DNA from 3 places in the Clostridium swellfunianum genome. Region 1 is predicted to be linked to each of the others. Evidence: riboswitches for the same ligand, from Rfam matches in the RefSeq annotation. Region 1 holds a riboswitch; each other region holds the start of a gene.
What was found. A riboswitch is a leader RNA that binds a small molecule or an ion and turns the genes downstream of it on or off. The one in region 1 is predicted to bind cyclic di-AMP.
Positions count from the first base shown of each region.

Region 2: it holds a riboswitch for cyclic di-AMP, as region 1 does, so the genes downstream of both, NBE98_RS20220 (M23 family metallopeptidase) here and NBE98_RS09120 (LysM peptidoglycan-binding domain-containing protein) in region 1, are expected to answer to the same signal.
Region 3: it holds a riboswitch for cyclic di-AMP, as region 1 does, so the genes downstream of both, NBE98_RS11315 (C40 family peptidase) here and NBE98_RS09120 (LysM peptidoglycan-binding domain-containing protein) in region 1, are expected to answer to the same signal.

Region 1 covers NZ_JAMOFV010000006.1:1,990,963-1,993,229, reverse strand. Annotated here, with positions in the region: gene NBE98_RS09125 (ECF transporter S component) at 1-383, opposite strand, end outside; gene NBE98_RS09120 (LysM peptidoglycan-binding domain-containing protein) at 486-1,250, opposite strand; cyclic di-AMP (ydaO/yuaA leader) riboswitch at 1,253-1,379, opposite strand; gene NBE98_RS09115 (DUF3892 domain-containing protein) at 1,534-1,764, shown strand; gene NBE98_RS09110 (HAD family hydrolase) at 1,826-2,267, opposite strand, start outside.
Region 2 covers NZ_JAMOFV010000006.1:4,249,552-4,251,818, forward strand. Annotated here, with positions in the region: gene NBE98_RS20210 (sensor histidine kinase) at 1-424, shown strand, start outside; gene NBE98_RS20215 (glutaredoxin family protein) at 456-641, opposite strand; cyclic di-AMP (ydaO/yuaA leader) riboswitch at 848-971, shown strand; gene NBE98_RS20220 (M23 family metallopeptidase) at 975-1,907, shown strand; gene NBE98_RS20225 (nickel-dependent hydrogenase large subunit) at 1,957-2,267, opposite strand, start outside.
Region 3 covers NZ_JAMOFV010000006.1:2,387,567-2,389,833, forward strand. Annotated here, with positions in the region: gene NBE98_RS11310 (hypothetical protein) at 1-520, opposite strand, end outside; gene NBE98_RS11315 (C40 family peptidase) at 628-1,269, opposite strand; cyclic di-AMP (ydaO/yuaA leader) riboswitch at 1,273-1,405, opposite strand; gene NBE98_RS11320 (GNAT family N-acetyltransferase) at 1,500-2,015, opposite strand; gene NBE98_RS11325 (leucyl aminopeptidase family protein) at 2,204-2,267, shown strand, end outside.

The sequences.
Region 1 (2,267 bases):
TTTTTTGCAGATAAGCTTAAAAATAAGAATTTTAGTATCGCCCCTAAGCCTACACCTGTATATTTCCCATAGGAACTTTTAGAAAGAAAGAGTCCGTAAGAGATGACAAAAATACAATTTCCTATCATTATAAAAGGTATAAAAGGTGCCATGGCTGGCTTTAGTTGTCCAACTAGAAGTGCTGTTAATGGGGTTAATACTCCAACTGCAGTTCCATAAAATGTACCGCAAAGATATGTAACCACAAGCAGAACGGAGTTAATAACCGAACCTACAAGAAGTTGGTTAATTCCTGGAATTTTGCTTCCTATCAGCTGAAAAACTATAGCAGTAGCCAACAGGATTGAACTTTGTACTAAACAAATAACATTTTTATTTTTCATACTACCCCATCCTTAAATAAATATTTCCAGTATTAGTATATCACTCTTGCAAAAAAGTGTAAAACAAAAAGTGTACACCCCAAAAGGTTGTACACTTTTATTTTAATATGAAAATACCATATTTCCATCTCTTAACGCTACTGTCTTTGACCATAACCATGTATTCTTTGTGCTGTCATCGAAGTAAAATTCCGCACCATTAGTTGGGTCGTAACCCCTCAAAGCATCTAGAGCAGCTTGTCTAGCTGTTGTTGAAGCTGACTTGTTAATCCAACCATTTACTACAGGAGTAAACTGATAGTAGCCTCCTGATTTTTGATAGATTACATCTCTAATAGTGTTTGGCCAAGCTGAACTTTGAACTCTGTTTATAACTACAGCACCTACCGCAACCTGTGATTTATAGGACTGACCTTGAGCTTCTGCTTGAATTAGCCTTGCGAGAAGGTCCAAGTCGCTTTGGGTGTAAGGTACAACGCCTTTGCTAACAGAGGAAGCAGTAAAAGAACTTTTCCCTGGTATAACTAATACTTGACCAGGATATATATAATCTTTCCAGTAGTTATTTGTATTTCTTATTGAGTTTATAGTTACTCCATATTTTTTAGCAATTAAATAAAGAGTATCTCCACTTCTTACAGTATATTTTCTATCTGGAACATTTAGTAATTGTCCAGGATAAATTAATGAATTTGATAATTTGTTGTTTGTCATTAACTCGTGTGTTGTTGTATTAAAGCTTCTGCTTATTGTGTAAAGCGAATCGCCAGGAGCTACCTTGTAGGTTGCTGCCTTGGCTACATGTGATGAGAATAGAGTTAACCCTAAAGCAAATAAAGTAACATTTAATATCTTTGATTTTATCATAGATATATCCTCCTATATGCCTCCGAGGTTAGTTGACGGGTTAGGGTAAGAGGTACCCTGCTCAAACTACGAACTTCACCCCATAGTTATCCCCCGTACTCCTTTTAGGAGATTCGGCTTGATGGTTGTTATTGTAACAAAGGATTTTGAGTATATCTATAGAAGATAGGTGGCAGGACAGGCATATCATGGTACAACTTTGCCCAAATATGCATAAACAATTATATAGAGTAAATACTAACTATAAATAAAGAATATATAGTTATAAGGAGGATAAGATCATATGGATAGCAAGTCACAAATAGTAAAAGTAAAAAAGAATCAAGATGGAGATATAACAGATGTAATGCTTGATAACGGTAATGTGTATTCAATCAATGAAGCAATAACTATGACAAGAGAAGGTATAATTCAAGGGGTAAATGTGGGAAAAGCAAGAAATGGTAGAGAATATCTACGAAGCAACCCAAATGACAGAGAAGGTGATAACCTAGATAACATTCCTACATTCTAGTGTGTACATAAGACTTTTTTCAAAATAATAAAAAAGGATAGACTGAATCTATCCTTTTTTATTACAGTAAATTTAGTTTGATTAGCTCTATTTCAAGCTGCTCTGAACTTATAAATTGAACTGCGTTAATACCAAGTTTTTTAGCTCCTTCGATATTAACCAGGGTGTCGTCTATGAATAAACTCTCTTCTGGAAGAATAGATAGTGTGCTAAGCATATGTTGGTAAATTTCTCTGTTTGGCTTTAGCAGTTTTATTCTTGAGGATATAATCATTTCATCTGCAAGTCTGAAAAAAGGATATCTGTTGTAGACTATCTCAAATGCTTTAAGGTGAAAATTAGAGAGTAGTACTATCTTATATCCATTGATTTTTAGCTTTTTCAAAAGGCAGACAGTTCCTTCAATAGGTATTAAAATATTATGCCAATCTTTCATAATTTCTTCTATTTGCATTTTATGACCAGCATGTCTTTTAGAGAAAATTTCTATTGCTTCTTCATCA
Region 2 (2,267 bases), 2.3 Mb from region 1:
GGTGAATGTATGCACTAATCAATTTAGAATAATATCAGCTCAAAAAAATATAACTACATTAGTCAACGTACCATCTATAGAAATTTATGCAGATTTAAAGTACCTCCAAAGAGTATTATATAATTTCTTAGATAATGCAATTAAGTTTAGTATGCAAAATGGCAAAGTTGAGGTATTTACTTCCTATGACGGCGAAAATATAAAATTATCAGTAAAAGACTACGGTGAAGGCATTAAACCCCATGAACTTGATGAGATTTGGAATAAATACTACAAAAATTCCCAAAGCGGCGGTATGGGGTTAGGCTTGCCAATATGTAGAGAAATATTAAAAATGCATGGTTTTCATTATGGAGTTACAAGCTCATTTGAAAATGGAACAGAATTTTATTTTATAATACCAAAAAACTATCTGAAGATTTAAGGGAAGGCCTATATTTAGCCTTCCCTTAAATTTATATTCCTAATAATTCGTCAATACTGTCTTGGTCAAAACCTACAACTATGTTGCCATTAATATCAACAACAGGCACCCCTCGTTGTCCAGACTTGCTAATCATTTCCATTGCTGCATCATGATCTTTAGAAACATCCTTTTCTTCATAAGCTACATTGTTTGACTTTAGGTAATCCTTTACCACCTTGCACCAAGGTCAGGTTTGTGTTGTGTAAACTGTAACGCTCATTGTGTTGCCTCCTATATAGGTATTTCATTAGTTATATTTTCTTAAAAACATATATTTATACATTTTTATAATTTTTGTTGTTTAAAAGCTTTGTATTTGATGCCAAATTGATAAATACCAAAATTTATATTTGCATGCCTGTCTACTTTTGTATATAATATTTGACATACGTGCCGAATCCATCTAATGGAACGGGGGATTAAAATTTTGGGGTGAATCATTTGATGAAGGTTACTCTATGACCTAACCCGTCAACTAACCTCGTAGGCGTTATAGAGGAGGATAATTATGAAAAAAAGAAAAATATCAATAGCATTGCTTTCAGTAATAGCTTTATCTGTTTCTATTACAGTAGCCTCTACCACTTTAAAGGTATATGCTGACTCGGAATCTGTCTCAGCAGTAGAACAAATAGATAACGACACCTTAATCTTAGATTCTCAGCAAATAGCTGAAGCCTTTGATATTCAAATAAGTCAACCAAGACTAATAGAGTATTTAGTAAAAGCTGGCGACACTGTAGAAACAGTAGCAAATACATATGCAATAAAGGTCAGCACTATTACTGTATCAAATGGAATTAGTGCAAATACAGCCCTTCAAGAAGGACAATCGTTAGTATTTCCTTCTATAGATGGCATAGCATATAAGATTAAAGATGGCGAAAACCTATGGGACTTAGCTTCTTTATATAAAATAGACTTTTATGATTTGTTAGAAATAAACAATTTAGGGTCACCAGACAAGCTTAAATTAGGCCAGAAGATTATACTTCCAGGAGTAGAAGCATTAAAAACCGAAGCAAAAGCTGAATCTAAGAAAGCAGATGTAAAAGCTTCTTCTAAAACTGTAAGCAGAGGCGGTATTTGGCCTGTTAGTGGTTCTGTAACTTCTAGATATGGAGCTCGTTGGGGCAAACAGCATGAAGGTATTGATATAGCAGTTTCAACAGGAACAAACGTGAAGGCTTATGCTGATGGAAAGGTAACCTATAGCGGGTGGCAAAGCGGCTATGGAAATGTAGTTATCATAAGTCACAGCAACGGACTACAAACTTATTATGGACACAATTCAAAACTACTTGTTAAAGATGGGCAAAGAGTATCTGTTGGAGATATTATTGCTAAATCAGGCAATACTGGAAGATCTACCGGTCCTCATGTTCACTTCGAAGTAAGGAAAAATGGTGCTCCAGTTAACCCATTTTCATATTTAAGATAAAAATATATAATAGAAGGCTGAATCATTAAAATGCCAGCCTTCTATTCCTTTACACAATTATTTGTATTGGTTTTGTTGTTCCAGTAATAACGTGTGTAGCACAAGATATACAGGGATCAAAGGATCTCACTATTCTTCCAATCTCAACTGGATGTTCTTCGTCTATTATTTCAGTTCCAATAAGGGCCTGTTCGATTGTGCCTTTTACTCCATTCGAATCAGTTGGCGAACAGTTCCAAACACTTGGAGTGATAATATTATAATGCTCAATTCTTTTATCCTTTATAGATATCCAGTGTCCTAAAGCACCTCTTGTTGTATCGGTTAATCCACGCCCAGTAGTGCTGTCTAATATATCAT
Region 3 (2,267 bases), 400 kb from region 1:
TTACAGACTGTACATCCTTTTCGCTCAGCTTTGAAAGCACATCCAATTCTGCACCTATGGCCGCAGCAATAGCCTCATCACAAGCATCGCCTGAGCCGCCTAATTCAAATATCATTTTGGAATTATCTATATTATTTTCTGTTAAAAGCTTTATTTTGCTTAAAGCTTCTTCTTCACTATATATCCCAAGCAGCACTCTTGTCCCATCTGGATCTTGAATAGTAAATGGATTTCCATAGGTACTTAAAGCATTTTTTGTTTTTTCCACTCCCGGAGCTTCTCTAAACTTCCCGCCCTGAACTGCTATATATTTAACCTTGCCTTTTATTTCGGTTTTATTAGCCACATCAACAGCATTTTGAGGCTTTATAACCTCATCTTTTCTAGCCGAATTTTTCAGAAAAACATTTGATACCACAGTACCAATTAAAAATGCAAATACAAGTGTAGAAAACAGAACTAGTCCTAAAACTAAATTGCCGTTGTTTTTTCTTTTCATATCATATCTTGTGTACTTCATTTTATATCCCTCCATTAAAATCACAGAACCATACTATATTTAATACTATTTATGGAAGGACAAATTTATGATAAAAAAAACTCGGCAAATTTTGCCGAGACCAACCATTATTTTAATACTCTTTTCGCACCTACAAGTCGAGATGCATAGTAGCCTTCAGATAAACTGCTGACTATAACTCCACTTCTGGAGTTTCCAGCGTGAATAAATCTTCCGCCACCAATATAAATTCCAACGTGGGATATTGAACCGTATGTGTTAAAAAACACCAAATCTCCTTGAGCTAAATTACTTTTGCTTACTGATTTACCATAACCATACTGACTTCCTGACTGATGAGGCAAGCTAACACCAAACGCTTTATAAACGTATGAAGTAAAGCCTGAACAATCAAACGCATTAGGTCCTGAAGCACCCCATATGTATGGCTTGCCTAAGAATTTATAAGCGTAAGCTACTACATTGTTGCTTCCTTCAGGAGCTTTTGGTCCTGCCTGATTTAATCCGCTGCCACCTCTGTTTAAGGTAGTTTTCTTAGTTGTACTGGTTACTCTGTTCTCCCTTTGTGCATTTCTCTCTGGAACTTTTATAGTCTTGTCCGAGTTTAAGCTAGCTGAACGAACAACCACACTTGGCTGATCTTTAACAGCTGCATCTGCTTTAACCTCATAAGCTGTGAACTTTGAAATTAATGCGACAGCCATCACAGTAGCAACAAAAATAAATGGTTTTGTTTTAGAGAATTTCATTCGTGTTCCCCCCCTTCTTGCTTCCGGAGTTAGCTGACGGGTTCGGGTGAAGGTTCCCTACTGATTTAAATTTATCAGATTAACCCCAATATGACGGTTCCTCCGTACCTAAAATAGGATTCAGCATATTTTCATTATAATTTATTAAAGGTTTATATGTCAATTAAGTTTGACCATATTGATGAATAATTTACCAACTTTTAGGGTATACTTTCCAATTATGCCTTAAATTATAATTCCTTTTTAAAAATCATCATATCTTTATACTGCTCATCCACCTTGAAGAACCCTTTAGATATTCTCATAAGCCTATAGCCGTTTTTGTTCCAAAACCTTAAAAACTTTGTATCCTGCTCGCAAACTCCACAGTAGAAATCATATATGCCAAAACCTTGATTAAAATAATTTTCAACACCTTCTACTATTTTGCTGCCTATACCTTTATTTCTACATTCCTTATCTATTAAAAAATACCAAATCCAAACCTCATTAGGATTTTTAAATTCTATCCTTCCTTTTAAAATTCCAATTAAGGCATCACCCTTATTTATCTTTAAAAAGAATTCTCCTTCACTTACATAGTACTCTAAAAATCTTTCATATATCTCTTTTAGCCCTAGTGGCTTTTCTTTGTCATTTAAGTTGTAATTTTGATTATTAATCCATTTTTGAATAGAAACAACATCTTCTTTTTTAACGCTTCTAATATATATATCATCATCAATATTAACATTCATATCAAACATAAATTCACCTCTTGAATATTTAAATTCTACAAAGCCTTTTAAAATCCTTTTAACTGTACATTTTTTCTTTAAAAAATTAGCAAAAGCAATATAAACAATTTTATGAAAATGTGTTATTATTTTAGAGAAGACATAAATTGTAAACGCATAAGATTATCAATTTTTATGTAGGATTGGGAGGGTTTATTATGCTAGGTGTAAACGACAACAAACTCTATAGTAATTTATTGATTTTTAAATTTAAAAATTTTT